3 regions of the Providencia lanzhouensis genome follow, and region 3 is predicted to be linked to each of the others. Evidence: predicted binding sites of a transcription regulator. Region 3 holds the regulator's gene; each other region holds the start of a gene.
What was found. The regulator PurR, encoded in region 3, represses purine synthesis genes. The targets are predictions, from matches to a motif close to CANGCAAACGTTTGCNTG.

Region 1 (5,186 bases), 830 kb from region 3:
AAGGTACTTCAACCCCATCCCATAAAGCAAACATCCCTGAAGGTGTTTGGACTAAATGTGATAGCTGTGGGCAAGTCCTCTACGGTGCTGAGCTTGAGCGTAACCTACAAGTGTGTCCAAAATGTGACCACCATATGCGTATTCATGCTCGCCAACGCCTTGAATCTTTCCTTGATGAAAACTCAACAACGGAATTAGGTAGTGAATTAGAGCCAAAAGATGTGCTCAAATTCCGCGACTCTAAAAAATACAAAGACAGAATTAGCTCCGCCCAGAAAGAGACGGGTGAAAAAGATGCTATCGTCGTGATGAAAGGTACGCTCAAAGAGATGCCTGTTGTTGCCGCTGCATTTGAATTCTCCTTTATGGGTGGTTCAATGGCATCGGTTGTGGGGGCACGTTTTGTCCGTGCTGTAGAACAAGCTTTGGAAGATAACTGTCCATTAGTTTGCTTCTCATCCAGTGGTGGTGCGCGTATGCAAGAAGCGCTGCTGTCCCTGATGCAAATGGCGAAAACCAGTGCTGCACTGGCGAAAATGCAAGAACGTGGCTTACCGTACATTTCTGTACTGACCGACCCGACCATGGGTGGTGTTTCTGCAAGTTTAGCAATGTTGGGTGATATCAACGTGGCTGAACCTAAAGCACTGATTGGCTTCGCGGGTCCTCGCGTTATCGAACAGACCGTTCGTGAAAAATTACCTCAAGGTTTCCAGCGCAGTGAATTCCTGCTGGAAAAAGGGGCAATTGACATGATCGTGCGTCGTCAAGATATGCGTGATCGTCTGGCTGATGTCCTAGCGATGTTAACCAACCAACCAAGTTTGAACACTGCGCCAGCGCTGGTTGTTGAAGTGGTTGACGTGGAAATTGACCTTGCTGATGCTGTCGATGGTGCAGATAAAGCAAAAGGCGCTAAACATAAAAAAGATGATGAGTAATCTAATCATTCCTACAGCCAAGTCTCCATTGGAGGCTTGGCTCTCTTATCTCACTGACCTGCATAGCCAAAATATTGATATGGGGTTGGAACGAGTAGGGCAAGCAGCCCGTCAAATGCATCTCACTCAACCTGCTCCTCGCGTCATCACTGTCACCGGCACAAACGGTAAAGGTACAACCTGCCATACACTTGAGTCTATTTTGATGGCTGCGGGTTTGAAGGTGGGAGTCTACAGTTCCCCACATTTAGTGCGTTACACGGAACGCGTTCGAATCCAAGGTAAAGAGCTTACTGAAAGTGAGTTCTGCCAAGCATTTGCGACTATCGAAGCGCAGCGTGGAAATATTTCATTAACCTACTTTGAATATGGCACCTTAGCTGCACTACAATTATTTAAGCAAGCTGAGTTAGATATTGTGATCCTTGAAGTAGGGTTAGGCGGTCGCCTTGATGCAACTAATGTCGTGGATGCGGATATCGCGGCAATCACCAGTATTGCACTTGATCATACCGATTGGCTAGGTTCTGACCGTGAGCATATTGGTCATGAGAAAGCGGGTATTTTCCGTCAAGGTCATTATGGTGTGGTGGGCGAGCCTGATATGCCAGCCTCTATAGGCGCTTATGCCGATAAAATAGGTACCATACTGTTTCGTCGTGGCAAGGATTGGCATTACCAAGAGCAGGGGCAACATTGGTCTTGGGAAAGTTCTCAGCGTTCATGGGCTAATTTACCGTTACCGAATGTGCCGTTGGCTAATGCAGCAACCGCGATGGGTGTGATCAGCTGCTTGATGGAGATTGATGCCCAGTTAACGCAGAAAATCACTGACCAAGCTATCCACCAAGGTTTAAGTACGGCTCAGTTACCAGGACGTTTTCAGGTCATTGGCGAACACCCGTTAATGATTTTGGATGTAGCCCACAACCCTCATGCAGCAGGCTATTTAGTCTCCAAACTCGCGCAATTACCAGTGACAGAAGGTCGTCGAATTCGTGCGGTGGTGGGAATGCTGGGAGATAAAGATATTCAAGGGACATTAACCTGTTTATCCCAACAAGTAACTGACTGGTATCTTGCACCGCTAAGAGAGTTTCGTGGTGCAGATGTGACGGAGCTTAGTCAGCACGTTGACGGTGCCCATGAGTTTGATTCGGTGGAAGCAGCTTGGCAACAAGCATGTGCGGATGCGCGACCACAAGATGTGATTGTGGTGTGTGGGTCATTCCATACCGTGGCTCATGTCATGATGTTATTAGAGAAAACAGAAGGATAAAGCCAGTGGCTAGTAAATTCCAGAATCGTCTTGCTGGCGCCATTGTTTTAGTCGCTGCAGGGGTCATCGTATTGCCTGCATTGCTGGATGGCGATAAAAAATACAATGAGAATGAATTTGCAGCCATTCCGATTATTCCCAAACCGGGTGATGAAGAAGATATTGAGTCAATTGCACCAATTACACACAGTGCATCGACCGCGTCTTCGGAAGGAACTTCTGAAGCGATGCTATCGGAAGCTATTACTGAGCAAAAGCAAAGTGAGCAGTCTCCTGTAGCCGCAAACAGTGCAAATCAAAGTAATAACAGCCAAAACGTGGTGAATCAAAATGGAAGTGCCATTCCAGCTAATGTCACTCCAGAAAAACCACGAGTAGAACCTAAACCGGAGCCTAAGCCAGAACCAAAACCTGAGCCTAAGCCTAAGGTGGAACCAAAGCCAGAACCTAAACCTGAACCGAAGCCAGAGCCGAAACAAGAACCTCAAGGTAAAGCGTATGTGGTGCAAGTGATTGCCCTCAATAATGCCAGCAAGGTTGAAGAAATTGTGGCGAAGCTAAGATTGTCTGGGTATCAGGTTTATACGGTGCCAGCGCAACCAGTGAACAACAAATTAACTCGTATTTATGTGGGACCAGAAGCATCAAGGCAGAAGCTTGAATCGGCTTTACCTGAACTGAACGCAATTACCGGTACAAAAGGGATAATCCAAGCCTTTAAGCCTTAAATTGACATTCAGTTATCCCTAAAAAATAAGGGTATTTAGTAACTTACTGCGGCGATTATGATTTTTTCTTTTCGCCGCTGATTTTTTTAAATTCGATGAAAAATGGTTACGCAAACGTTTTCGTTTTCTGTTAGAATGCATTCGCCGCTGACGTGAATGCGAATTTTGGAATGAAATATGGTCTGGATTGATTACACAATTATCGCCATTATTGGCTTCTCGGCACTGGTAAGCCTGATCCGTGGATTTGTACGTGAGGCATTATCGTTAATCACTTGGGGTTGTGCGTTCTTCGTAGCAAGTACGTTTTACCCTTATTTAGCTAGTTACTTTACGAACTTTGAGGATATTTTAGTTCGTAATGGTATTGCGATTGCAGCGCTGTTTATCGCGACATTGATTGTCGGTGCAGTGGTGAACTATGTGATTAGCTCATTAGTACAAAAAACCGGATTATCGGGTACAGATCGTGTACTGGGGATCTGCTTCGGTGCGTTGCGTGGGGTATTAATTGTATCGGCGCTATTGTTCTTTCTCGATACATTTACACCGCTTCCTCAAAGTGAGGACTGGCATCGTTCACAGCTTATTCCGCAGTTCAGTCATATAATTAGGTGGTTCTTTGACTACCTGCAAAATGCGTCAAGTTTCCTACCGGAGAATATCTCTCCGTCTGGCTGATGAGGAAAGACTAAATGTGCGGTATTGTCGGTATCGCCGGTGTTTCACCGGTAAACCAATCAATTTATGATGCGTTAACGGTGCTACAGCACCGTGGGCAAGATGCAGCGGGTATTGCGACTATTGATGGTAAAAACAATATCCGTTTGCGTAAAGCAAATGGTTTAGTAAAAGACGTCTTTGAAACGCGCCACATGCTGCGCCTTCAAGGCTCGATGGGTATTGGACATGTGCGTTATCCAACTGCGGGTAGTTCCAGCGCATCCGAAGCCCAGCCTTTTTACGTTAACTCTCCTTTTGGTATCACCCTTGCGCATAATGGTAACCTGACAAATGCTCACGAACTTGCTCGGAGCCTATTTGAAACAGCGCGTCGCCATGTGAATACCACGTCAGACTCCGAAATTCTTCTAAACGTATTAGCATACGAATTAGATAAGTTTGATCATTTTCCTCTCGAACCCGACAACATTTTTAGTGCTGTAGCATCAATGCACAAAAAAATCCGTGGTGCCTATGCTTGCGTGGCATTGATTATTGGTCACGGGATGGTGGCATTCCGTGATCCTCACGGTATTCGCCCATTAGTCCTTGGTCGCCGTATTCTAGCGACTGGCGAACATGAATACATGGTCGCCTCTGAAAGTGTGGCTCTCGATACTTTAGGTTTCGAATTCCTACGTGATGTTGCACCAGGCGAAGCGGTATATGTCACTGAAGATGGCAAATTATTTACCCGCCAATGTGCAGAGAACCCGCAGCTGACACCGTGTATTTTTGAATATGTTTATTTTGCTCGCCAAGATTCGTTTATCGATAAAATCTCGGTGTATAACGCAAGATTACGTATGGGGCAAAAATTGGGCGCGAAAATTGCTCGTGAATGGGAGGATCTGCATATTGATGTAGTGATCCCAATCCCTGAAACCTCATGCGATATCGCGTTAGAAATCGCCCATATCCTAGATAAACCGTATCGCCAAGGTTTTGTGAAAAACCGCTATGTTGGACGTACCTTTATCATGCCTGGGCAACAAGAACGTCGTAAATCCGTACGCCGTAAACTGAATGCTAACCGTGCAGAGTTTCGTGATAAAAACGTTCTGCTGGTGGATGACTCTATTGTGCGCGGTACCACATCAGAACAGATCGTTGAATTGGCTCGTGAGGCGGGTGCAAAGAATGTCTACTTTGCTTCAGCCGCACCAGAAGTTCGCTTCCCTAACGTCTACGGAATCGATATGCCAAATGCGAATGAGTTGATTGCACATGGTCGAGAAGTGGATGAAATTCGTAAGCTGATTGGCGCAGATGGTCTAATTTTCCAAGATCTCAGCGACCTCATCGATGCGGTTCGTGAAGAAAATCCGGAAATCAATGAATTTGAATGTTCAGTATTTGATGGCATCTACGTGACCAAAGATATCGACCAAAGCTATTTAGACTATCTAGAAAATCTGCGCAAAGATGATGAGTTGAAGTTGAAAGATCAGAGTGATGTTGAGGATTTAGAGATTTACAACGAAGGCTAAACGTTAGGGAATCCTCGTCATACTT
Region 2 (5,186 bases), 950 kb from region 3:
ACCGTTTCTGGGTTACAGTTGACCATGATAGTTTCATAACCATCTTCACGCAGCGCTAATGAAGCGTGTACACAGCAGTAGTCGAATTCGATACCTTGTCCGATACGGTTTGGACCGCCACCTAATACCATGATTTTTGGCTTGTCGTTGTTCGGATTGGATTCGCATTCATCTTCATAAGTCGAGTACATATAAGCAGTGTCGGTCGCAAACTCTGCCGCACAGGTATCTACACGCTTATAAACTGGATGTAAATCATAACCTTGACGTAACTTACGTAATTCAGCTTCAGACACACCCACTAAACTTGCCAGACGCGCATCCGCAAAACCTTTACGCTTCAGTTGGCGTAAGAAATCTTTAGTCAGACCATTGATTCCTAACTCTGCCACTTCGTTTTCTAAACGCACCAGCTCTTCAATTTGCACTAAGAACCAGCGGTCGATATTGGTCAGATTGAAGATACCATCGATAGATAAGCCTGCGCGGAATGCATCAGCGATGTACCAAATACGGTCGGAGCCCGCATCTTTCAGCTCACGGCGAATGCGAGTTAACGATTCTGGGTCGTCCTGGCTCACTTTCGGGTCGAAACCTGTTGCGCCCACTTCCAGACCACGCAGTGCTTTTTGCATAGATTCTTGGAATGTGCGACCAATAGCCATCACCTCACCCACTGATTTCATTTGGGTGGTCAGACGGTCATTGCTTCCTGCGAATTTTTCGAAGTTAAAACGAGGGATTTTGGTCACAACGTAGTCGATAGACGGTTCAAATGACGCAGGAGTACGACCGCCTGTGATGTCATTCATCAGCTCATCGAGAGTGTAACCAACCGCTAATTTTGCAGCGATCTTAGCAATTGGGAAGCCCGTTGCTTTTGACGCTAGTGCGGATGAACGAGAAACACGTGGGTTCATTTCAATAACGATTAAGCGACCATCTTTCGGGTTAACAGCAAACTGAACGTTAGAACCACCAGTTTCAACGCCGATTTCACGCAGTACTGCCATCGAGGCATCACGCATGATTTGGTATTCTTTATCTGTCAGTGTTTGCGCAGGTGCGACGGTGATGGAGTCACCAGTGTGAATTCCCATTGCGTCGAAGTTTTCAATGGAGCAGACGATAATGCAGTTATCTTTCTTATCGCGAACTACTTCCATTTCATACTCTTTCCAACCAATTAACGATTCATCGATTAATAATTCGTTAGTTGGAGATAAATCTAAACCACGAGTACAGATTTCTTCAAATTCTTCGCGGTTATACGCGATACCACCACCGGACCCCCCCATGGTGAAAGATGGGCGAATGATACACGGGAAACCAACGTCATCAGCGACGGCATTAGCTTCTTCCATTGTGTGTGCGATACCTGAACGCGCTGTGCCTAAACCGATTTTTTTCATCGCTTTATCAAAGCGCTGGCGGTCTTCTGCTTTATCAATCGCGTCCGCAGTCGCACCAATCATGGTCACGCCAAATTCAGCCAATACACCTTGGCGTTCAAGCTCAAGGGCACAGTTCAGCGCGGTTTGTCCACCCATGGTTGGTAATACTGCATCTGGGCGCTCTTTTTCAATGATTTTGCGTACCACTTCCCAGTGAATTGGCTCGATGTAAGTTGCATCCGCCATTTCTGGGTCTGTCATGATAGTCGCTGGGTTCGAGTTCACTAGAATAACGCGGTAGCCTTCTTCTCTAAGAGCTTTACACGCTTGCGCACCTGAATAGTCAAACTCACACGCTTGGCCGATAACAATCGGGCCCGCACCGAGGATCAGAATGCTTTTAATATCTGTACGTTTTGCCATTTTCTTTCTCCCGATTATTTTGCGTTTGAACGTGGTGTGTTTTGACGGTATTCGTTGATTAAATCAATGAAGTGGTCAAAAAGACCTGCGGCATCATGAGGACCAGAACTGGCTTCTGGGTGACCTTGGAAACTGAATGCAGGTTTATCTGTGCGATGGATACCTTGCAAAGTGCCATCAAACAGCGATTTGTGCGTCACACGCAATGTGTCGGGTAGTGTGGATTCATCAACCGCAAAACCGTGGTTTTGAGCCGTGATCATCACCACATCTTTATCTAAATCTTTAACTGGGTGGTTAGCACCGTGGTGACCAAACTTCATCTTCACGGTATTGGCACCACTTGCTAATGCTAGCAATTGGTGACCCAAGCAAATGCCAAATACGGGGATTTCAGTTTTTAAGAATTCTTGGATAGCGTTGATAGCGTAGTCACAAGGGGCTGGGTCGCCAGGGCCGTTTGATAAGAAAATCCCATCTGGGTTCATCGCTAACACCGTTTCTGCTGGTGTTGTTGCCGGAACGACGGTTAAGCGGCACCCACGGTCAACTAACATACGCAGAATATTGCGCTTTGCACCAAAATCGTAAGCAACAACGTGTAATGGCAGCTCATCTTCTTTGCTTGCTGCTGGTTGCCCTTCTTCTAAGTTCCAAGAGCGTTGAGTCCAGCTGTAAATCTCTTTGGTGCAAACTTCTTTTGCTAAATCTAAGCCATTTAAACCTGAGAAGCTGCGTGCTTTTTCTAAAGCCAACGCCGCATCTGGGTTATCCCCTGCGATGATACAACCGTTTTGTGCGCCTTTTTCTCTTAACAGGCGGGTTAATTTGCGCGTGTCGATATCCGCGATAGCCACCACATTGTGGCGTTTCAGATATTCAGACAAGCCTTCCTGACCACGAAAGTTACTGTAAATTAATGGTAAGTCGCGAATGATAAGGCCTTGAGCGTGTACGTTAGGAGATTCTTCGTCATCAGCATTAGTGCCGACATTACCAATATGGGGATAAGTGAGAGTAACAATTTGGCGGGAATAGGAAGGGTCAGTAATTATTTCTTGATATCCGGTCATTGAAGTATTGAAAACGACTTCTCCAATAGCGGCCCCTTCAGCACCAATGGCACGCCCGTGGAATTGGGTTCCGTCTTCCAGAACCAATATAGCTGACTTTATCAAAACATCCTCCGGAGAATAATCAATCATATTTTTTGCATATTGATTCAGATTTTGCGATCTAAATCAATGCCAAAATGAGTTTTTAAGCAAATTTTTGGCAAATTGCGCGCATTCTAATGATGGGATAGAGTCTTGTCTAGAAAAAAATGCATTTTTTTCACTTTTAGCTTACTTTTTTGCATTCTTACCTATTTTTTCTATAGAAGGCTAATGAAATAACTATTCATGGGTAAAAACGCAAACGGTTAATAGCGAAGAAAAGTGCAAAATGGATAATAGCGCAGACAAGGGAGGATCTAAAGTGCAATTTTTGAGTAAAAAAGAGAAAAAATGACACAAAGATAATAGAAAACAACGGATTTAATTAAATTAAATAAATAGATTACGATAAATCAGAGGCTTCAATCGAAGCCATCTGATTTTAAATGGAAATTTATTTTATAAAAAACTACAAATCATCAAGATTAAGGACATCTTTCATATTGTACAACCCATCTTTCTTGGAATTAACCCAAGATGATGCTCTTATCGCGCCTTTAGCAAAGGTCATACGACTGGAAGCCTTGTGGCTTATCTCTACACGCTCGCCAATATCAGCAAACATTGCAGTGTGCTCACCAACAATATCGCCAGCACGTACAGTAGCAAAACCAATCGTGCCCGGCTCACGCTCTCCGGTATAGCCTTCACGTGCATACACCGCACACTCTTTCAGATCTTTTCCTAATGCATCCGCGATAGATTCCCCCATCGCCAGCGCAGTGCCTGAAGGGGCATCAACTTTATGACGATGATGGGCTTCAATAATTTCAATATCAGTGTAATCTCCCATCACTTTCGCCGCTTTTTCCAGTAATTTCAGCACCAGATTCACACCAACGCTAAAGTTGGCAGCGAAGACAATTGGGATAGATTTTGCGGCTTCAGCAATGGCCAATTTTCCTTGTTCATCAAATCCTGTGGTCCCAATGACCATGCCTTTTTGGTGAGATTGGCAGAACGCTAAATATTGTAAGGTACCTTCAGGACGGGTGAAATCAATCAGTACATCAAAATCATTAACAACAGAATCTAAGTGACCAACGACTTTCACACCAATTTGCCCAATTCCCGCCAGTTCACCCGCATCAGTGCCAATAAGCGAAGAGCCTTCACGCTCAATAGCTGCACCAAGTTGAATTCCGTCTTGTTCTTGTGCTGCTTGAATTAATTGGCGCCCCATGCGCCCACCCGCACCGACAATCGCAACGCGTACAGTTGAATCTGCCATTTTTGATCCTTTCGTAAATATTGAGGCGAAAACCAAAATAAAATCTTGGTTATACCTTAAAGAAACTTGAATCGGGACGCCAGCACTAATCTGGAGATATTAATAAAACCGTAGAGAGGGGGATGATTATCAGAAAAAATTGTATTGATATGGAATGGGATGCTAAAAAAATAGAAAATAGCAGCGACCAAACCAGCCGCTACTATAATAAAATCAATGTATTAGTTAATTTCTTTAACGTCCACACGCAGCTCTTTTGGTACTTCAAAAACGATATTTTCTTCTCGCCCTTGTAGCTCAACCACGGAGTCGGCACCCAGCTCTTTCAGTCTATCAATCACTTGGCGGACTAAAATATCTGGCGCGGATGCCCCCGCAGTCAATCCGATAATTTTCTTATCTTTTAACCACTCAGTTTGAATATCTTCAGCACCATCAATCAGAAATGCGGCCTTCCCCATTCGAGAAGCTAATTCAGCTAAACGGTTTGAGTTGGACGAGTTTTTCGAACCAACAACTAGCACGATATCGGCTTTTTCCGCGAGCTCACGCGCCGCTTCTTGGCGGTTCGTGGTCGCATAGCAAATATCGTCTTTACGCGGTCCAACAATATTAGGGAATCGACGGGTGAGCGCATCAATCACATCGGAGGTATCATCCACTGAAAGCGTCGTTTGCGTCATAAAGCTCAGGTTGTTTTCATCTTTTACCTGTAGCTTCCAAACGTCTTCAGGGCTTTCAACAAGATACATTCCCCCTTCAGGGTTATTGTATTGCCCCATTGTCCCTTCCACTTCAGGATGTCCTGCGTGACCGATTAAAATCGCTTCTTTGCCTTTACGGCTTGCGCGAGCCACTTCCATATGCACTTTAGTCACTAATGGGCAGGTCGCATCAAATAACATGGTTAAATCGCGGGAA
Region 3 (5,186 bases):
GGTTAAAACGTAACCCATTTCATCCCTTCGCAACCTTTGATACCGCCGCACTGAGTGGATTAGTTTTTGGACAAACCATTCTTGCAAAAGCTTGTGTCACCGCAGGTATTCCATTTGATGGCAAGCAAGCCCACGGTGCCCTATACGATACTAACCGTACCGCGCTATTATTTTGCGAGTTAGTCAATAAATGGAAAAAATTAGGTGGATGGCCACTACCTAGTGAGCCTCAATAACCTCGCCCCCTAAAAACAAAAAAACCGTATTAGTTTTAGGCTAATACGGTTTTCATCAATATAAGCATTAAAGCCTATTCAACCATTTAATTACTCAGTGATGGTTTCATCTGCTGGACGGTATTTGTCTGCAGTTTCTTTGATCAGAGCTTGTAATTCGCCGCGTTGGAACATCTCAACGATAATGTCACAACCGCCAACTAACTCACCACCAACCCATAACTGTGGGAATGTTGGCCAATTAGCATATTTTGGTAGCTCTGCACGAATATCTGGGTTTTGTAAAATATCAACGTAAGCAAAACGCTCACCGCAAGAAGACAGAGCTTGAACAGCTTGAGCAGAAAAACCGCAGCTAGGCAGTTTTGGAGAGCCTTTCATGTATAATAAGATTGGATTTTCTTTAACTTGGCGCTCAATTTTTTCGATAGTTGTCATTTTATATCCTAAAACGTGGGTGCTGATTTTGCAGTCACTGAGCCACTTTGAATCATTTGCAAGGCAACTCATTAGACAGAACACATTGACCGGTGTAATCGCCGGCATAGTCAAAACATCGCAAATTGTTCCGTGATTGTTTCATACAATATGCCAGTTTTATAAGGTGAATACTATAGCACTCCTATTTGCTGTACTCAAAAGGTGAAAAGCAAATAGCAACGTTTTCTTTTTACTATAAAAAATTCACTCTGGGTGTTTTTGCCGTGTAATCATGAGAGTTATTTGTTAATATATTAGCAAATTAATAACACTTGATGTATTTCCCTGCTCTTCAATGACAATAACGACACGCAGTGGAATAATTATTATGCAACTTACTAACAATTAAGGCATAAATAGCATCATGGAACAGGTTTTTTCTTACTGTAACCTGTATTCTGTTATGATAAATCATGACTTACAATGCGGCGCAATAGCTCACCACGGCTCGACGTCACTACACTAGAAGTAGATTAATTAATAGAAGTACATTTAATTTCGCTCATTTTACGAGCAAACACCCTAAACACTGAATAAAAGCAATCAAGGAGTACGCAATGTCTTTTGAATTACCAGCTCTACCTTATGCTAAAGATGCTTTAGAACCTCATATCTCTGCTGAAACCTTAGAATACCACTACGGTAAGCACCACAACACTTATGTTGTTAACCTGAATAACCTGATCAAAGGCACTAAATTTGAAGGTCTGTCTTTAGAAGAAATCATTAAAACTTCTGAAGCTGGCGTATTCAATAACGCGGCTCAAGTTTGGAACCACACTTTCTACTGGCACTGCTTGGCTCCAAATGCAGGTGGCGAGCCAACCGGTAAAGTTGCAGAAGCTATCAACAAAGCATTCGGTTCATTTGCTCAGTTCAAAGAGCAATTCACTGATGCCGCAGTTAAAAACTTCGGTGCAGGTTGGACTTGGTTAGTGAAGAAAGCAGATGGCAGCCTGGCTATCGTTAACACGTCTAACGCGGCAACACCAATTTCTGGTGACGATAAGCCAGTTCTGACTGTTGATATCTGGGAACACGCATACTACATCGACTACCGTAACGCACGTCCAAAATACTTAGAAAACTTCTGGGCGTTAGTTAACTGGAAATTTGTTGAAGAAAATCTGGCTTAATTTTAGTTCAGATCTAAAATGACTAAGGGCGAGTATAATACTCGCCCTTAATTATTTCTCATCCTTAGTAGATAGGATGGAAATGAAATCAGAAAATGTGCACAGCAAACAAAATAATTACAGCTAAAGAGCCAAACGCAGCTAGCAATCCATATTTAAAATCTGTATCCATGAGACCCTCTCATATAAAGAAATTGAATTATCAAATAACCATAAAATAAAAAGGTTATTTCAGTATACATGCACAAAAACGTAAAACCAGTGTCTATATCACATGTTATAACATCAATTATTTCTTTCGTTTTTGCGCTAGATCAGACAAAATCGACAACAAATCGCTAAATTATTGCCAGCAAAGGTACTATGCATCAATATGCAGGTAATTATTTAACTAGAATTATTTTAGAGACCAAGTTTTGGTTAGGAGTTTTTTCTTCTCATGGCAACAATTAAAGATGTGGCGAAACGTGCGGGCGTCTCTACCACAACCGTCTCCCATGTTATCAACAAGACGCGTTTTGTCGCTGATGATACAAAAACAGCCGTTTGGGCCGCCATCAAAGAGCTCAATTATTCTCCGAGTGCGGTTGCGCGTAGTTTAAAAGTCAACCACACCAAATCAATTGGTCTGTTGGCAACATCAAGTGAAGCCCCCTATTTCGCAGAAGTGATCGAGTCTGTCGAGAATAGTTGCTATGAGAAAGGCTATACTCTAATTTTATGTAACTCTCACAATAACTTAGGTAAGCAAAAAGCGTACTTGCAAATGTTGGCACAAAAACGTGTCGATGGGCTACTTGTGATGTGTTCAGAATACCCTGACACCTTGATAGGTATGTTGGAAGATTACCGAAATATCCCAATGGTCGTCATGGACTGGGGTACCTCTCGCGGGGATTTCACTGACAGTATTATTGATAACTCTTTCCACGGTGGTTACTTAGCGGGTCGTTACCTTATTGACCGTGGTCACCGTGAAATTGGCGTGATCCCTGGCTCTCTCGAAAGAAATACAGGTATTGGGCGTTTAACCGGCTTCAAAAAAGCCATGGAAGAAGGCAAAGTCACATTAAAAGATGAATGGATTGTTCAAGGGGATTTCGAGCCAGAATCAGGCTATAAAGCGATGATGCAGATCCTCAGTAACAAGCACCGCCCAACGGCAGTCTTCTGTGGTGGAGACATCATGGCGATGGGGGCAATCTGTGCGGCTGACGAGATGGGATTACGTGTCCCTCAAGATATTTCCATTATTGGTTATGATAACGTGCGTAATGCACGCTATTTCACGCCTGCATTAACCACAATTCACCAGCCAAAAGAGCGTTTAGGTCAAATGGCGTTTGCGATGTTGCTCGATCGTATTGTGAATAAACGCGAAGATGCGCAAACGATTGAAGTTCATCCGCGTTTAGTTGAGCGCCGTTCCGTGGCTGACGGTCCATTTATTGATTATCGCCGCTAAGTCTACCTCAGCACATTAGCTCGCAAACCACTCCGCGTTGAGCGTTTCGCTATCACCAAGATAGTCAAGAAGCCATCTCAACGCTGGAGATGTATCATTCTCAACCCACGTTAAGCAGCAAGGGCTTTCAGGAAACGGCTGTGCTAATTTCAGCTCAACAAGCTTACCTTCTGCACACAATGGCGCTGCACGGTGCTCAGGAACCATTCCCACACACAGGCCATTTTCCAAACACGCTAAACCACTTTCCCAGTAAGGCACAACTAAGCGACGTTGGTTATCCAGCGCCCAAGTATCTCTTTTCGGTAAGCTTCTTGAGGTATCTTCTAAGCACAAACTTGGATATTCACGCATTTGATCATCTGTCAGTTTGCCCTGAATTTTTGCTAATGGGTGATCGGGGCTCGCAACACAACGCCATGACATAAAGCCCATATCACGGAAGCTATAGCGCTCTCCAATTGGTGAAGCACGGGTCGCTCCAATCGCAACATCCACACGTCCATCGGCTAAAGCATCCCAAACTCCATTAAACACTTCAGGGTGGATATACAGTTCAATATCAGGGAAATGACGATAAAAATCCAAAATCAGCTGTTCCGTACGCTGCGGTTTTACGATGCAATCAACAGCAATACTGAACTGTCCGCGCCATCCATTGGCGACTTGTTGGCATTGATGTCGAGTATCAATCATTTTTTTGATAACACTTCGACTTTCTTTAATAAAGATAGCCCCGGCTTCCGTCAATACCACATCACGGTGACGACGTTCGAATAGCGGAACTGCTAACCATTCTTCGACTTGTTTTACTGTGTAGCTGATCGCTGAAGGGACTCGATGCAGCTCATCCGCAGCACCACTAAAGCTTCCCGTTCGAGCAACTGCGTCTATGACTTCAAGTGCATGAGCTGACCACATTTTCTTTCCTTTCAAATTATTTGATAGCAGAGTCCAAATATTACCGTTTCACAACGTAAAAAAATAGCCTATACAATAAGATAACTATCAACATTATTTTAAATATAGATTAAGCAAAAACTATGACAAATACTGCGACAAAAAACTCCTCTGGATTTTTGATTTATCTTGCTGGCCTAAGCATGCTGGGGTTTTTAGCCATCGATATGTATCTGCCTGCCTTTGGTTCAATGCAAACAACCTTAAATACGACTGAAGGCGCTATCAGCGCATCATTAAGTATCTTTCTAGCGGGCTTCGCGTTTGCCCAGCTATTATGGGGACCCCTTTCAGATAAATTAGGACGCAAACCTATTCTCATTGTTGGGCTTTCGCTGTTCATTATTAGCTGCCTAGCAATGATTTGGGTCACCGATGCCACTCAGTTATTAATCCTTCGATTCTTGCAGGCCGTTGGCGTTTGTTCTGCTGCGGTTTTATGGCAGGCCCTCGTTATCGACCGCTATAACGAAGCTGATACCCAAAAAGTATTTGCCTCTATTATGCCTTTAGTGGCGCTTTCTCCTGCATTAGCGCCACTTTTAGGTGCCTGGGTGCTTGAACACAAAAACTGGGAATTTATCTTCATCGTGCTGATGATGGTGGGCGTTTTACTCCTGCTACCGACTTTGATGCTAAAAAAAGTGGCACCGAAAGTCATCGCAGAAGAAAACCAGCCACAAACCAAAGTTTCCTTTGCTACCTTGCTAAGCTCCCCTGTTTTCAGTGGTAACGTACTTGTGTACGCAGCATGTAGCGCTGGCTTTTTTGCATGGCTAACGGGTTCGCCGTTTATTCTACGCAATATGGGCTTTAACCCTGCGGATATCGGCCTGAGTTATATTCCTCAAACACTGGCATTTATTGTCGGGGGATACGGCTGCCGCTTCGTATTAGCTAAAGTTCGCG

Region 1: a site for PurR is predicted at 3,056-3,073, ahead of cvpA (colicin V production protein). Genes of this name have one in related genera too.
Region 2: a site for PurR is predicted at 3,230-3,247, ahead of carA (glutamine-hydrolyzing carbamoyl-phosphate synthase small subunit). Genes of this name have one in related genera too.

Annotation. Positions count from the first base shown of each region.
Region 1 is NZ_CP174123.1:2,589,131-2,594,316, reverse strand. It holds gene accD (acetyl-CoA carboxylase, carboxyltransferase subunit beta) at 1-941, shown strand, start outside; gene folC (bifunctional tetrahydrofolate synthase/dihydrofolate synthase) at 931-2,220, shown strand; gene dedD (cell division protein DedD) at 2,226-2,948, shown strand; gene cvpA (colicin V production protein) at 3,126-3,629, shown strand; gene purF (amidophosphoribosyltransferase) at 3,644-5,161, shown strand.
Region 2 is NZ_CP174123.1:807,460-812,645, reverse strand. It holds gene carB (carbamoyl-phosphate synthase large subunit) at 1-1,817, opposite strand, end outside; gene carA (glutamine-hydrolyzing carbamoyl-phosphate synthase small subunit) at 1,832-2,995, opposite strand; gene dapB (4-hydroxy-tetrahydrodipicolinate reductase) at 3,444-4,265, opposite strand; gene ispH (4-hydroxy-3-methylbut-2-enyl diphosphate reductase) at 4,487-5,186, opposite strand, start outside.
Region 3 is NZ_CP174123.1:1,755,526-1,760,711, reverse strand. It holds gene rnt (ribonuclease T) at 1-236, shown strand, start outside; gene ACIH2S_RS08280 (Grx4 family monothiol glutaredoxin) at 327-674, opposite strand; gene sodB (superoxide dismutase [Fe]) at 1,274-1,852, shown strand; gene ACIH2S_RS08270 (YnhF family membrane protein) at 1,941-2,024, opposite strand; gene purR (HTH-type transcriptional repressor PurR) at 2,292-3,317, shown strand; gene punR (DNA-binding transcriptional activator PunR) at 3,333-4,238, opposite strand; gene punC (purine nucleoside transporter PunC) at 4,361-5,186, shown strand, end outside.